2 regions of the Pseudoflavonifractor sp. SW1122 genome follow, and region 2 is predicted to be linked to the other one. Evidence: a T-box and tRNA genes for the amino acid it is inferred to sense, from the RefSeq annotation. Region 2 holds a T-box; the other holds one or more tRNA genes.
What was found. A T-box is a leader RNA that pairs with one kind of tRNA and senses whether it is charged. The one in region 2 lies ahead of E0L15_RS09935 (valine--tRNA ligase), so its partner is inferred to be a tRNA-Val.
Positions count from the first base shown of each region.

Region 1: it encodes a tRNA-Val, which carries the amino acid that the T-box ahead of E0L15_RS09935 (valine--tRNA ligase) is inferred to sense. The anticodon was not compared.

Region 1 covers NZ_SJOS01000059.1:4,677-9,091, forward strand. Annotated here, with positions in the region: gene E0L15_RS10850 (glycine--tRNA ligase) at 1-1,415, shown strand, start outside; tRNA gene E0L15_RS10855 (tRNA-Met) at 2,250-2,326, shown strand; tRNA gene E0L15_RS10860 (tRNA-Glu) at 2,390-2,464, shown strand; tRNA gene E0L15_RS10865 (tRNA-Val) at 2,470-2,545, shown strand; gene E0L15_RS10870 (hypothetical protein) at 2,608-4,185, shown strand.
Region 2 covers NZ_SJOS01000048.1:7,928-12,342, forward strand. Annotated here, with positions in the region: gene htpG (molecular chaperone HtpG) at 1-1,617, shown strand, start outside; T-box leader at 1,706-1,930, shown strand; gene E0L15_RS09935 (valine--tRNA ligase) at 1,994-4,415, shown strand, end outside.

The sequences.
Region 1 (4,415 bases), on a different contig from region 2:
AAACCATGGAGAAGATTGTAAACCTCTGTAAGGGACGCGGCTTCATCTTCTCCGGCTCTGAGATCTACGGCGGCCTGGCCAACACTTGGGACTACGGCCCCCTGGGCGTGGAGCTGAAGAACAACGTCAAGAAGGCCTGGTGGAAGAAGTTCGTCCAGGAGAACCCCTACAACGTGGGTCTGGACTGCGCCATCCTCATGAATCCCCAGGTGTGGGTGGCCTCCGGCCACGTGGGCGGCTTCTCCGACCCCCTCATGGACTGCAAGGAGTGCAAGGAGCGCTTCCGTGCCGACAAGGTCATTGAGGACTGGTGCCAGGAGAACAACTTCGAGCTGGGCAAGCCCGTGGACGCCATGAGCCAGGCTGAGATGAAGGCCTTTGTGGACGAGCACCAGATCCCCTGCCCCTCCTGCGGCAAGCACAACTGGACCGATATCCGCCAGTTCAACCTGATGTTCAAGACCTTCCAGGGTGTCACCGAGGACGCCAAGAACACCGTGTATCTGCGCCCCGAGACCGCCCAGGGCATCTTTGTCAACTTCCAGAACGTCCAGCGCACCACCCGCCGCAAGCTGCCCTTTGGTGTCTGCCAGATCGGCAAGTCCTTCCGCAACGAGATCACCCCCGGCAACTTCACCTTCCGTACCCGTGAGTTTGAGCAGATGGAGCTGGAGTTCTTCTGCACCCCCGGCACCGAGCTGGAGTGGTTTGCCTACTGGAAAGACTTCTGCCACAAGTGGCTGCTGGACCTGGGCGTGAAGGACGAGAATCTGCGCCTGCGTGACCACGACCCCGAGGAGCTCTCCCACTACTCCAACGCCACCACCGACTTCGAGTTCGTCTTCCCCTTCGGTTGGGGCGAGCTGTGGGGCGTGGCCAGCCGCACCAACTTCGACCTCACCGCCCACCAGAACACCTCCGGCAAGGACATGACCTACTTCGACCAGGAGAAGAACGAGCACTATATCCCCTACGTCATCGAGCCCTCTCTGGGCGCCGACCGTGTGACTCTGGCCTTCCTGGTGGACGCCTACGACGAGGAAGTGGTGGGTCAGGACAAAAACGGCAAGGACGACGTGCGCACCGTGCTGCGCCTCCACCCCGCTCTGGCCCCCTACAAGGTGGCTGTGCTGCCCCTGTCCAAGAAGCTGTCTGACAAGGGCCGTGAGATTCAGGCCGAGCTGTCCAAGTACTTCATGGTGGACTTCGACGACGCTGGCTCCATCGGCAAGCGCTACCGCCGCCAGGACGAGATCGGCACTCCCTACTGTGTCACCGTGGACTTCCAGACCGTGGGCAGCGACACCGAGGAGGCCGACCACGCTGTCACCATCCGGGACCGCGACACCATGGAGCAGGTGCGGGTGCCCATTTCCGAGCTGAAGGCCTGGCTGGACGCCAAGCTGGCTTACTAAGACAGGCTATTTGATTGAAAAGACCGGGAGACGTTGGTGTCTCCCGGTCTTTTTGCAAAAAGCTTGCCTTTTTACTGTGTCTCAGGCGTAGCTTTTCCCCTGGCGAGGGCAGCTGTCTGCCGTCGGGCAGACGAGAGGGGGTTCTTCTAACCGCCCCTGTATCCGGCTTGCCAGCCTGGTGGGGACGCTTCCCGCTGGGGGTTCCTTTTGCTCGGTCAAAAGGAACCAAAACCCGCTTAGGGCGTTCCCCCCTAAGGACCTCCCTGGGGTACGAGGCTGGAACTGCGTCAAGCCTAGGTTCGGCCCGTCACCCTTGCTGTGGCTCCTGCTCCTGCACCACACCAGGCTATCCTGGCAACTGGCCCTATGGCTGGGTGGTTTTCACGTCCGGGCCTACCCTGGAGAAGCGGCGTTCCCGCCGCCGATCGCTGGGAACAGCGGTACACCAGGATAAGGCCCTGGGGGTAGAAGGATTATGTTTCAGAGAAGTAGGTATGTTCTGTAGAAGTTTTATGCCATCTATGTGACCCCACCGGGCTAAGGGCCGAAAACAGGAGGACGCAGGGACACCTAGTACCGCGGGGTGGATTCCACAAGGCGGGGGAAGGCCCCGCCTTTGGCGATTCTTTCCCCCATTTCTCATCGGGGAGAAATGGGGCCCAGCGGAGCGCGTCCCCAGGCTGGCCAGCCTGAAAGCTCCATATCATGGGAGAATGCCATGATGGCATACAAGATGTTGTGCTGCGCAATTTTTTGAAACTTTTTTGAAAAAAGGTGTTGACATTTTAGGACAAAGTGGGTATACTATCTCTTGCCCTGTTGGGTACGACTTACGGCGGCATAGCTCAGTTGGCTAGAGCATACGGTTCATACCCGTAGTGTCATGTGTTCGAATCACATTGCCGCTACCACCCGGAGAGGCGGCAATGGCCGCCACTCCGGGAACCCAACCTAGCGCCCGCTGTGGGCAACATGGCCCGTTGGTCAAGCGGTTAAGACACCGCCCTTTCACGGCGGTAACACGGGTTCGAGTCCCGTACGGGTCACCATATATGGAGGCTTAGCTCAGCCGGTAGAGCGCTTGCTTCACACGCAAGAGGTCACAGATTCGAGTTCTGTAGTCTCCACCAGAAAAACCGAACGCTTATGCGTTCGGTTTTTTTCCTTTTCAATCCTCGGATGGGAGGTCCCTATGAAATTCTCTTCCCTTTGGCGCAAACACGCGGTGATTGTCCTGCTGCTGGCGGTGATTGCCCTGGTGGCCTGCTTGTACCAGACCCAAAAGGTGGGCTTTCACGAGGACGAGGTGTACACCATCGCCTCCGCCGTCAATCCCGGCAACGGCCTGCTCACCGCCTATGAGGACAACCTCATGCCGGAACACGGCACCCCCGTGTGGAAAACATCCCAGGAAGTGCGGGATTTTGTCACCCTCACCCCGGAGAACTACTTCAACTTCCACTCCATCTACCGCAACCAGGAGCTGGATAACCACCCGCCCCTCTTCTATATCCTGGTCCACTTCTCCGCCCTGCTGCTGGGGGGCGGGTTTTCCAAGTACACCGTCTTTCTCATTAACCTCCCTGCCCTGCTGGCCAGCTGCCTGGTGCTGCTCTCTCTTTTGCGCCGCATGGGGCTGGAGCGGTTTCGGGTGCCTGCCCTTCTCCTCTACGGGCTGTGCATGGGCACCCTGTCCATGGTGCTCCTTCAGCGGATGTACATGCTGCTGACCCTCTTTGTGCTGCTGTATGTGGACTCCTGCGTGGAGTTCTACCGCAGCGGCTTTACCTGGAACGTGTGGCGGTGGCTGCGCTTCGGCCTCATCTGCGTGCTGGGCTTTCTCACCCAGTACTTCTTTGCCGTCTATGCCGCGTTCCTCTTCCTGGTCACCCTGGGGGCCATGCTCTGGCAAAAACGGTGGCGCACCGGGCTGGGCTTTGCCCTGTCCCACGGCTTGTATGGGGCGGTGGGCATCTACCTGTTCCCACCCTGCCTGGACCACCTGCTCCACAGCGACCGGGGCATCTCCAACCTGTCCCAGGGCGGATACTGGGACCACCTGGTGGAGGATTTGGGCCACCTGGCCCGGGCCTTCTCCCTGCCCCTGGCCCTCTTTGTGGTGGTATCCGTGGGGGTGGCGGCCCTGGCCGTGGTGGCCTTCCGCCGCAGCCCAGGCCCTCAGCGGTTTTACTTGCTCCTCACCTTCCTGCCCACCCTGGGCTTTTTCCTGGTGACGGTGAAGTTTACCTCCTTCCAGGAGCTGCGCTATCTCATGCCCATGCTCCCCCTGATGGTGCTGGGGGTGTTTCTGGTGGCGGGACTGGTGTGGGACTTCCCATACAAGACCCGGATGCTCACCGGGGTTGCCGCCGGACTGGTGCTGCTGGGGCTGGCCACCTCCACCCCCAACGGCCTTTATCCCGGCTACGCCGCCTACCTGGATGCGGCCCGCACCTACCACGATGTCCCCTTCGTGGTGGTCAACGACAACTACTTCAACCACATGAAATTTTTACCGGAAATGATGCTCTACCACCACTCCCTCATTCTCAACACCACCCGGGGAGAGCTGGAGGTATTGGAGAACGACCCGCTGCTGGAGCAGGAGGGGCGTGTGGTGGTGTCTTTGCCCGTCTATTTGGACCAATCCGCCCTGTTGGAGCAGATCTGCCAGTCCACCGGCTTCCACCAAGTCACCACCCTGTGCACCAGCCCCAACGGCCCCCGGGACCGGGAGGTCAAGGCAAATCTGTACCTCATCTCCCGCTGAATTCCCATTTTTTCCACGCAGTCGCCTCCAAACGGAGACGGCTGCGTGTTTTTTGTAAAATTCAATTCCAATTCCTTCCGCCTGTGTCGGCGTATTGCCGAAGTTGGTTCGGCACTTTCTCTAAAAAATGGCCCAAATGTTTTGTGCTGTTTGTCAATTGTAAATTGTATAGGCCAGTGGGATAATCTAGAGTGAAAATTTTCCACACAAACGTGGAATGTCTATTCAGT
Region 2 (4,415 bases):
TCTCTGCAGTTCAAGCAGGAGATGGGCAAGGACAACGCCGCCGACATCATCGGCCAGTTTGGCGTGGGGTTCTACTCCGCTTTCATGGTGGCCCGCGAGGTCACCGTGCTCACCCGCCGCTTTGGCGACCAGCAGGCCTACCGCTGGGAGTCCTCCGGCGTAGACGGCTACACCATCACCCCCTGTGAGATGGAGGGCTGGGGCACCCAGGTCATCATGACCATCAAGGACAACACCGAGGAGGAGAACTACGACGAGTATCTGGACAGCAACCACCTCCAGAGCCTCATCAAGAAGTACTCCGACTACATCCGCCACCCCATCCGCATGGTGGTGGAGGACTACCGCATGAAGGAGAAGCCCGCCGACGCCCCCGAGGACTACAAGCCCGAGTGGGAGACGGTGCAGGAGGAGAAGACCATCAACTCCATGGTGCCTCTGTGGCAGCGCCCCCGCTCCAAGGTGGAGCAGGAGGAGTACGACCGCTTCTATCAGGAGAAGTTCATGGACTGGCAAGCTCCCCTGGCCACCATCACCACCTCTTCCGAGGGCACCGTCACCTACAAAGCCCTGCTGTTCATCCCCGGCCAGACTCCCTTTGACTTCTACACCCGGGAGTATGAGAAGGGGCTGCAGCTGTACTCCTCCGGCGTGCTCATCATGGACAAGTGCGCCGATCTGCTCCCCGACTGCTTCCGCTTCGTCAAGGGCGTGGTGGACTCCCCCGACTTCTCTCTGAACATCTCCCGTGAGATGCTCCAGCACACCCGTCAGCTGAAGATCATCGCCACCGCTCTGGAGAAGAAGATCAAAAACGAGCTGGCCAAGATGATGAAGGACGACCGGGAGACCTACGAGAAGTTCTGGGCTGCCTTCGGCCGCCAGCTCAAGTACAGCGTGGTGGACCAGTACGGAGCCAGGAAGGACCTGCTGCGGGATCTGCTGCTGTTCGGGTCCACCGCCTCGGACAAGCTCACCTCTCTGGCCGAGTATGTGGAGCGGATGAAGGAGGGCCAGGAGTATATCTACTACGTCTGCGCCGACTCCGCCGCCCAGGCCGCCTCCCTGCCCCAGGTGGAGCGTGTGGCCGACCGTGGCTTCGAGATTCTCTGCCTCACCGAAGAGGTGGACGAGTTTGTCATGCAGGCTCTGGCCGAGGTGGACGGCAAGAAAATCAAGTCCGTGTCCGACCCCGACGCCCTGCCTGAGACCGACGAGGAGAAGGCCCAGCAGGAGAAGCAGGCCGAGGAGAGTAAAGCTGTGCTGGACTTCGTCAAGGAGACCCTGGGGGACAAGATCAAGGAGGCCCGTATCTCCAAGATCCTCAAGTCCGCTCCCGTTTGCATGACTGCCGACGGCCCCATGTCCCTGGAGATGGAGAAGTATTTCTCCCGCATGGAGGGCGCCCAGGCCGGCACGATGAAGGCGGAGCGGGTGCTGGAGCTCAACCCCAACTCCGACGCCTTTGCCGCTCTGCGCACCGCTGTGGACAGCGGCGACAAGGAGAAGGCCGCCACCTATGTACAGGTGCTCTACCACCAGGCCCTGCTCATTGCAGGCCTGCCCATTGAGGATGCCGCCGCTTACACTCAGCTGGTGTGCTCCCTGATGAAGTAACCTTCCACTTTTCTCAGCCCTCGCCTGATTTTCTCAGGCGGGGGCTTTTCCTTGACAACGCTCCCGATTTTGCATATACTGTTACGGTACAATAGCTGTGATGGGAAGGAGTACCCACCCGCTTCTGGTTCAGAGAGATGCCGGTTTGGTGCAAGGCATGGCAGAGAGTGTGGGGAAGGTGGTCCCGGAGCTGCGGCGTTGAACCTAAAGAGTAAATGCCGCCGTGTCCCTACGTCAGTGGGAAAAGAGTGCGGGCCGAACCTCTCGGCTCGAATTCAGGTGGTACCGCGGACATTTTCCGTTCGCCCTGAGTCTACGACTTGGGGCGAACTTTTTTTGCAAAAGTTGTTGCCCCACAAAGACAAGGAGTGTTGTTATGAAGAAAGAACTGCCCAAGGTCTACGAACCTCAAGAGGTGGAAGGCCGCATCTACGAAATGTGGGAGAAGAACGGCTGCTTTGCCGGGCACCGTGACCCGGACAAGAAGCCCTTCACCATCGTCATGCCGCCCCCCAACGTCACCGGACAGCTGCACATGGGCCACGCCATGGACTGCACCCTCCAGGACATTCTCATTCGCTTCAAGCGGATGCAGGGCTACGCCGCCCTGTGGGTGCCCGGCACCGACCACGCCGGCATCGCCACCCAGATCAAGGTGGAGGAGGAGCTGCGCAAGAAGGAGGGCCTGTCCCGCCACGACCTGGGTCGGGAGAAGTTCCTGGAGCGGGTGTGGGACTGGAAGCAGCAGTACGGCAACCGCATCGTGGCCCAGCAGAAGAAGATGGGCGCCTCCTGTGACTGGGACCGCTCCCGGTTCACCATGGACGAGGGCCTGTCCAAGGCCGTGCGCCATGTGTTTGTCTCCCTGTACAAGAAGGGCCTCATCTATAAGGGCAGCCGCATCGTCAACTGGTGCCCCCACTGCGTCACCGCCCTGTCCGATGCCGAGGTGGAGTACCAGGACAAGCCCGGCCACCTGTGGCACCTGCGCTATCCTATCGTGGGTGAAGAGGGCCGCTATGTCATCGTGGCCACCACCCGTCCTGAGACCATGCTGGGCGACACCGGCGTGGCCGTCAACCCCAACGACGAGCGGTACAAGGACCTCATCGGCAAGAAGTGCCTGCTGCCCCTGGTCAACCGTGAAATTCCCATTGTGGCCGACGAGTATGTGGACATGGAGTTCGGCACCGGCTGCGTGAAGATGACCCCCGCCCACGACCCCAACGACTTCGAGGTAGGTCTGCGGTGCAACCTGGAGTCCATCCGAGTGCTGGACGACCACGGCGTGGTCAATGAAAACGGCGGCAAGTATCAGGGGCTCGAGCGCTACGAGGCCCGCAAGGCCATTGTGGCTGACCTGGACGAGCTGGGCCTGCTGGAGAAAATCGAGGACCACCAGCACAACGTGGGCACCTGCTACCGCTGCGGCACCGACGTGGAGCCCATCATCTCCGCCCAGTGGTTTGTGAAGATGGGACCCCTGGCCGAGGAGGCCCTGCGGGTGGTGCGGGACGGCGAGACCAAGTTCGTCCCCGAGCGCTTCACCAAGACCTACACCAACTGGATGGAGAACGTCCACGACTGGTGCATCTCCCGTCAGCTGTGGTGGGGCCACCAGATTCCCGCCTGGACCTGCTCCGAGTGCGGCCACATCACCGTGTCCGAGACTGACCCCACCGAGTGCGAGCACTGCCACTCCAAGCACATCACCCAGGAAGAGGACGTGCTGGACACCTGGTTCTCCTCCGCCCTGTGGCCCTTCTCCACTCTGGGCTGGCCGGATGAGAACAGCGAGGACTTCAAGTACTTCTACCCCACCGACGTGCTGGTCACCGGCTACGACATCATCTTCTTCTGGGTGGCCCGGATGATCTTCTCCGGCTGCGCACACACCGGTAAGACGCCCTTCCACACCGTGTTCATCCACGGCCTGGTGCGGGACGACAAGGGCCGCAAGATGTCCAAGAGCCTGGGCAACGGCATCGACCCCCTGGAGATGGCGGAGAAGTACGGTGCCGACGCCCTGCGCTTCAACCTCATCACCGGCAACAGCCCTGGCAACGACATGCGCTTCTACGTGGAGAAGTGTGAGGCCATGCGTAACTTCGCCAACAAGATTTGGAACGCCAGCCGCTTCGTGATGATGAACCTGACCATCACCGAGAACCAGCTGCCCGACACCCTGGAGCCGGAGGACAAGTGGATTCTCTGCCGCTTGGGCGAGGTCATAGGCGAGGTCACCGAGAACATGGAAGCCTATGAGCTGGGCGTGGCCTCCGCCAAGGTCTACGACTTCATCTGGAGCGACTACTGCGACTGGTATATCGAGCTGACCAAGGCCCGCCTCCAGGGCGAGGACGAGGCCGCCAAGGTGCAGGCCCAGCAGGTGCTGGTGTACGTCCTCACCGAGACCCTCAAGCTCCTCCACCCCTTCATGCCCTTCATCACCGAGGAGATCTGGCAGGCTCTGCCCCACCAGGGCGACTTCCTCATGCTCCAGTCCTGGCCCAAGGCCGATCCCGCCTGGGCAGATGTAAAGGCCAAGGAGTCCATGGAGGCCGTCATGGACGTCATCCGTGCCATCCGCGCCCGCCGCTCCGAGATGAACGTGCCCCCCTCCAAGAAGGCCGCTCTCACCATCATCACCAACGAGGCGGATATCTTCGCCTCCGGCGAGGCCCACCTGAAGCGTCTGGCCTGGTGCTCCTCTGTCACCGTCCAGAAAGAGGACCTCACCGACACCGCCGGCATGGTGTGCGACATCACCCACATGGCCAAGCTGTATATGCCTCTGG